2 regions of the Actinomadura sp. NPDC048032 genome follow, and region 1 is predicted to be linked to the other one. Evidence: riboswitches for the same ligand, from Rfam matches in the RefSeq annotation. Region 1 holds a riboswitch; the other holds the start of a gene.
The links. Region 1 has a riboswitch for cyclic di-AMP ahead of AB0C69_RS13870 (CHAP domain-containing protein). Riboswitches for the same ligand answer to the same signal wherever they lie in the genome.
Positions count from the first base shown of each region.

Region 2: linked by a shared signal. The riboswitch ahead of AB0C69_RS33890 (NlpC/P60 family protein) and the one ahead of AB0C69_RS13870 (CHAP domain-containing protein) in region 1 are both predicted to bind cyclic di-AMP.

Region 1 covers NZ_JBEZJP010000080.1:9,531-12,728, forward strand. The annotation lists gene AB0C69_RS13860 (TetR/AcrR family transcriptional regulator) at 4-603, opposite strand; gene AB0C69_RS13865 (DsbA family protein) at 717-1,343, shown strand; cyclic di-AMP (ydaO/yuaA leader) riboswitch at 1,682-1,832, shown strand; gene AB0C69_RS13870 (CHAP domain-containing protein) at 1,847-2,524, shown strand; gene AB0C69_RS13875 (hypothetical protein) at 2,718-3,198, shown strand, end outside.
Region 2 covers NZ_JBEZJP010000387.1:4,090-7,287, forward strand. The annotation lists gene AB0C69_RS33880 (Mut7-C RNAse domain-containing protein) at 1-220, shown strand, start outside; gene AB0C69_RS33885 ((deoxy)nucleoside triphosphate pyrophosphohydrolase) at 249-635, shown strand; gene AB0C69_RS33890 (NlpC/P60 family protein) at 632-1,648, opposite strand; cyclic di-AMP (ydaO/yuaA leader) riboswitch at 1,656-1,787, opposite strand; gene typA (translational GTPase TypA) at 1,979-3,198, shown strand, end outside.

The sequences.
Region 1 (3,198 bases):
GTGCTACTGCGTGGAGGTGTCGGCCGGTGGGGCGAGGCCGGTCATTGCGAGGTCGACGATGGCGTTGACGTGCTCGGCGTCGGCCGTGCGCGGGGTGAGCAGGCGGCGGTAGTAGGCGGCCCCGTAGAGCAGTTCGGTGACGAGGACCGGGTCGGCGTCGGCGCGGACCTGGCCCTTGCGCTGCGCTACGCGGATGCGGTCGGCCGCGGCGCCCGCCAGGTGACCGATGAAGTTGTCCCACAAGGCCTGGTGGAGGTCCGGGTCGTGCTGGGCCTCGCCGATCAGTGCGCGGTAGTGCGGGAAGACGTGCGGGTCGCCGAGGATGCGCGAGGCCGCCGCCATCTGCGTCTTGATATCGGCGACGAAGTCACCGGTGTCGGGGAAGGTCGCGTCCATCTTCCAGGTGGACAGCAGGCCGTCCAGCAGCACGGCCGCCTTGGACGGCCACCAGCGGTAGATCGTGTTCTTGCCGACGCCGGCGCGGGCGGCGATGCCCTCGATGCTGACCTTGCGGTACCCGACCTCCTGGCACAGGTCCATGGCGGCCTTGATGACGGCGTTGGCGGCCTCTTCACTTCGGCGCTCAGGACGTCTGGGTGACATGGGGACAGCATAGCCCTCAGGCGGCACGGAACGTTCCGTATTGACGCGGCGAGCGGCGGCGGGCATGCTGAGGCGGCACGGAACGATCCGTGCCGCCATTGAAGGACGAACCCATGAAAGTTGAGTTCACCCACGACATCGCCTGCGTCTGGTCGGCGCTCGGCTATGCCCGCTTCCAGCGGGCCGCCGAGGAGCACCGTGCGGGCGGAGGCGAACTGGAGGTCGTCTTCAGGCCGTACCAGACCGCGGGCTCCGCGGCGGAACCGCCGCCGAGCCGCGGCCGTTTCCCTCTCGCGCCCCCCGCGCGGGTCGAGCAGATCGCACGGGCGGCGGCGGTCGACGGCCTGGTGGTGAACCTCGACCGGATCGTGCCCGCCCGCACCGCCGACGCCCACCGGCTCATCGCGCTGGCGGCCGCGCACGGCACCGCCGAGGACATGACCGCCCGTCTTTACCGCGCCTACTTCAGTGACGGTCTGGACATCGGCGACGTCAACGTGCTGCGGGGCTTGGCGTCCGCGACCGGCGTCAGGTGGGACGGCGAGCGGCCCCACGCGGAACCGGCTCGGTCCGCTCGCGTGTCCGGCCCGCGAGTGCCGGTGTTCCGGTTTCCCGACGGGACGGTCCTGGTCGGAGCCGTGTCACTCGCCGCGCTGAGGGGTGAGTTGATGAGGGCCGACTCACCGCGCCGGCGCTCCAGCAGGACCACGCATCCGCGCCCGGCTCCGGTGCGACTATGACGCGTCCTGGTCGGTCTTGAAGATAGGGACCTTGATGACCAGCCCGCGGGTGGTGAGGGTCCGGGCTCGGGGATGATCGTCTCCCGCTGGGGCGAGGTGGCGACCAGAAATCTTGGGCCGACTTGACTGGACCGCAGCCCTTGCGTTGAGGGCGCTTTGGGGAGTCTTTACAGGTCAGCGGCGTCTTTGGGGTGTGCTTGACGAAATATGGGGCCGCTTGAACCTGTTGTGGGTGTGTGACCGACGGGAAAGCCCGTCCGGAGCGCCCGACCAGATCGTGACGGGCGCATCGAGTCCCTGATCATCAGGACGGCCGATCAAGGCACGTCCGCCGCCGAGTCCGCAGAGCGCCGATCACTGGCCGAGCGGAGCCGGGGACCCACCGAAACACCGGGGTGAATCCGCACTCCCGCCTTGCGCGGGGTCGCGGTAGGGCCACTTCCATGCCCGAACCCGACAGCTAACCCGGTAGGCGGACTGGAAGACCTCAGGAGAACCTTCGCATGACCGCTCGTACTTTCGACCTGACCAAGCGCATGGGCACCCGCTTCGCCGCCGGAGCCGTCCTCTCCCTGGCGAGCGCGTTCGGCCTCGCCTCCCTGGCCCCGTCCGCCCATGCGGACACCAAGCCCGCGAACGCCGCGCACGTCGCCGCCACGCCCCAGGCCGCCGCCAACGGCGCGAAGACCGCCACCGCCGGCGCCTCCGCGCAGGACGTCATCAAGCTCGCCCGCACGCAGATCGGCACCCACGAGGACGCCTCGGGCAACAGCAAGTTCAACGACTGGTACGTCGGCTCGCCGCTGGGCGAGCAGAACGCCCACCGCATCGGTTCCAAGAGCGCCTCGGTCTACAAGGGCCAGTCCTGGTGCGACATGTTCGTGTCCTGGCTGGGCCAGCACACCGGCACCAAGGGCATGGGCGCCGACGCCTACACCGTCAGCCACGCCAAGTGGTTCAAGAAGACCGGCCGCTTCGGCCAGACCCCGAAGCCCGGCGCCGTGGTCTTCTTCGCCTGGAACGGCGGCGGCATCAAGGGTGTCGAGCACGTCGGCATCGTCGTCAAGGACAACCACGACGGCACCATCAACACCATTGAGGGCAACACCGGTGACGCGGTGAAGAAGAAGGTCCGCGACACGTCCACCGTCGCCGGCTACGGCTACCCCCAGTACCGGTGAGCCAGGGCCGCTGAGCGGCCCGTCGCCCCGCACCGTCCAGTGGTGCCTCCCCCCTTCTCCAACCCTCCGCGATCACACCCACGTCGCGAGCACGCCCACGTGCCGTGCGCCGGATCCGTCATGCCCGAACGGCGAGCCCCCGACTAGCCGAAGGCGTGACCCGGCGCCCCGGACCACCGAGCAAAGGATGAACATGCAGAAGCGAGCCATCGACACCGCCCTGATCGGTACCGCTCTCGCGGGCCTGCTGGCCGCGGGCGTGGCGGCCGGGACCTCCCACGGGGCCCAGGCCGACGAGCCGATGTCGCACAAGGTCATCGGACAGCAGGTGGCCGGGCAGCAGGTCACCGGCCACAAGATGACCGGACAGCTGGTCACCGGACAACAGGTGAGCGGGCACAAGATGACCGGACAGCCGGTCACCGGAAAGCAGGTGACCGGAACGCAGGTGACCGGGAAGCAGGTGGGGCAGCCCGCCGCGAAGGCCACCCACCACGGCACCGCCAAGGTCGCACCGAAGCGCCACGCCGTCCTGTCGGGCAGCACCAAGGCGTCCTACTTCTGGGACGACGGCTCAGGCGTGAACGGCGACACGGGCGCCCCGGCGGGCGGCAAGCCGATGCAGAAGGGCCTGTTCGCCAGCCCGAGCTGGCCCATGCACACCAAGGTGAAGG
Region 2 (3,198 bases), on a different contig from region 1:
CAACGGCGAGCTCGTCCCGGTCGACAAGCAGGAGATCGAGCGCGAGCTCCAGTCGGGCACGCGCCGCAGCTACGACGTGTACGGCCGCTGCGCGGTCTGCGGGCAGGTGTACTGGCGCGGGGCGCACGGCGACCACCTGGAGGAGATCGTCCGCGACGCGACGCGTCTGGTCGACTCCCTCAGGCGGGACGGAACCGGACGGACCGGCGCCGCGGTCTGATCACGAACACGGAGAGGAGCTGGTCGCGATCGATCTCGTGGTGGTGGGGGCGGCGATCCTCGCGGAAGGGCGGCTGCTGGCCGCCCAGCGCGCCGAGCCGCCGCACATGGCGGGCGGCTGGGAGCTTCCCGGCGGCAAGGTCGACCCCGGAGAGTCGGACGAGGACGCCCTGGTGCGCGAGTGCCACGAGGAACTGGCCGTGAAGGTACGCCTGGGCCGCCGCGTGGGCGGCGACTGGCGCCTCAGCGAACGCGCCGTCCTCCGCGTCTGGACGGCCGAGCTGGTAGAAGGCGAGCCGCAAGCCCTGGAGCACCTGCAACTCCGCTGGCTGGCACCCTCAGAGCTCCACGACGTCAACTGGCTCCCCGGCGACCGCCCGGCAGTAGACCTCCTGGCCGCCCAAGGCCTCGGCTAGGAAATCCTATTCGCGCCTGCGAAGTCGGAGCGGTCGGAGAGTTTGGAGATCTTGACCACGTCGCCGGTCTGGGGGGCGTGGAGGTACTTGCCGTCGCCCAGGTAGATGCCCATGTGGTGCAGGTTGCTGCCGAAGTACACCAGGTCGCCGGAGCGGAGGGCGCCGCGGGAGACCTTCGTTCCCATGGCGAACAGGTCGCCGGTGTAGTGGGGGAGGCCGGGCTTGCCGACCTGGGCGTAGGCCCAGACGACGAGGCCCGAGCAGTCGAAGCTGCTCGGTCCGGCGGCGGCCCACACGTACGGGGAGCCGAGCTTGGTGAGCGCCTTGCGGGCCATCTTGGCGGGCAGGCCGGAGCCCTTCACGGTGGCGCTGAGGCCGGTGCGCGGGTCGCTCGCGTGGGTGGTGGTCAGCTTGTCGAGGCGCTTCATCACCTCGGAGACCTTGGCCTTGGCGGCCTCGCGCGCCTGCTTGGCGTCGTCCCAGGCCTTCTTGACCTGGGCGGTCTTGGCCTTGGCGGTGCGCTCCGCGGCGTCGGCCTGGTCGATCTGCTTCTTCAGGGCGAGGACGGCGGTGGCCTGGCTCTGCGCCAGGTAGGCGCGGTCGGACAGCCCCTCGGGGGAGGCGCCGGAGCCGAAGAGGACGTCGGGGCCGCCGGCCATGTAGTTCGCGGCGGCCAGGCTGCCGAGCTTCTGGCGGGCGGGTTCGGCGAGGGCGCGCAGCCGCTCGGCCTCCCGGGTGGCGTCCTGTTCGGCCTTGCGGGCCTTGGTGAACTCGACGCGGGCCTTGTTGAACTTCTCCGTGAGGATCTCGGCCTCTTCGTTCAGCGCGTCGAGGCTCTTGCGCAGGCCCTTCTCCGTCGTCGGCGTGGGGCTCGGCGCCGTGGGCGCGGAGGCGGGCCGGAACGGCTGGGCGGCGTGGGCGAGGTCCGGCGCGGTGGCGCCGAGACCGATCAGGAGCAGGGTGGCGGTGGCGGTGGGCAGAACGCGACGCCGCCGGGGGGAATCCGGAGCCAAGCCGGTGTTCTCCTCTCCTCGTACGCCTACCGGGTTAGCTGACGGGTTCGGGCCAGGAGTCGCCCTACGACGAGCGTCGATTCACCCCGAGGGTGGTGGGTCCCCGGTTCTCCCGCGGGAGATTCGGCGTTCCGGCCGCAGTCCCCTGGGGGCGGGACTCCGGACGACCGGATCTCGGGCAGATTACAAAGGATGCGCAAAGTTGGCCAATCGAGGTCCGTGTGACCGATGGGGCGAACGACTCGGAGTGGGTGGTACGCACGGCCAAGTAGAATGGGTACGGCCGCACGTCTGCGGCGACTCCCGAACTCTCACGCAAGGCGAACCCGCATGCCCATCTCCACGCGCGACGACCTCCGTAACGTCGCGATCGTCGCCCACGTCGACCATGGCAAGACGACGCTGGTCGACGCCATGCTCTGGCAGTCCGGGGCCTTCCGCGAGAACCAGGACGTCGACGACCGCGTGCTCGACTCCAACGACCTGGAGCGCGAGAAGGGGATCACCATCCTCGCGAAGAACACCGCGGTCCTGCACAACGGCCTGACGATCAACATCATCGACACCCCGGGGCACGCCGACTTCGGCGGCGAGGTCGAGCGCGGCCTGTCCATGGTGGACGGCGTCGTCCTGCTGGTCGACGCCAGCGAGGGCCCGCTCCCGCAGACGCGCTTCGTGCTGCGCAAGGCGCTCGCCGCGCGGCTGCCGGTGATCCTGGTCGTGAACAAGACCGACCGTCCCGACGCGCGCATCGACGAGGTCGTGGACGAGACCTACGAGCTGTTCATGGACCTCGACGCCGACGAGGACCAGATCGACTTCCCGATCGTGTACGCGTCCGGCCGCGCCGGGCGGGCCTCGCTCGACAAGCCCGCCGACGGCGCCATGCCCGGCAGCGAGGACCTGGAGCCGCTGTTCAAGGTCATCACCGAGACGATCCCCGCGCCGTCCTACGACCCCGACGGCCCGCTCCAGGCGCACGTGACGAACCTGGACGCCTCCAGCTACCTCGGCCGGATCGCGCTGTGCCGCGTGCACGCCGGCACGATCAAGAAGGGCCAGCAGGTCGCCTGGTGCCGGCGCGACGGCAGCGTCGAGCGGGTGAAGATCACCGAGTTGATGATGACGGAGGCGCTCACCCGCAAGCCCGCGGACGAGGCCGGGCCGGGCGACATCATCGCCATCGCCGGCATTCCCGACATCATGATCGGTGAGACCCTCGCGGACCCCGACGACCCGCGCCCGCTGCCGCTGATCACGGTGGACGAGCCGGCGATCTCCATGACGATCGGCACCAACACCGGGCCGATGGCGGGCCGCGAGAAGGGCACCAAGGTCACCGCCCGGATGGTCAAGGACCGCCTCGACCGCGAACTCGTCGGCAACGTGTCGATCCGGGTGCTGCCGACCGAGCGCCCCGACGCCTGGGAGGTGCAGGGCCGCGGCGAGCTGGCCCTGGCGATCCTGGTCGAGAACATGCGCCGCGAGGGCTACGAGCTGACCGTCGGCAAGCCGCAGGTCGTCACGCGGGAGATCGACGGCAAGAAGCA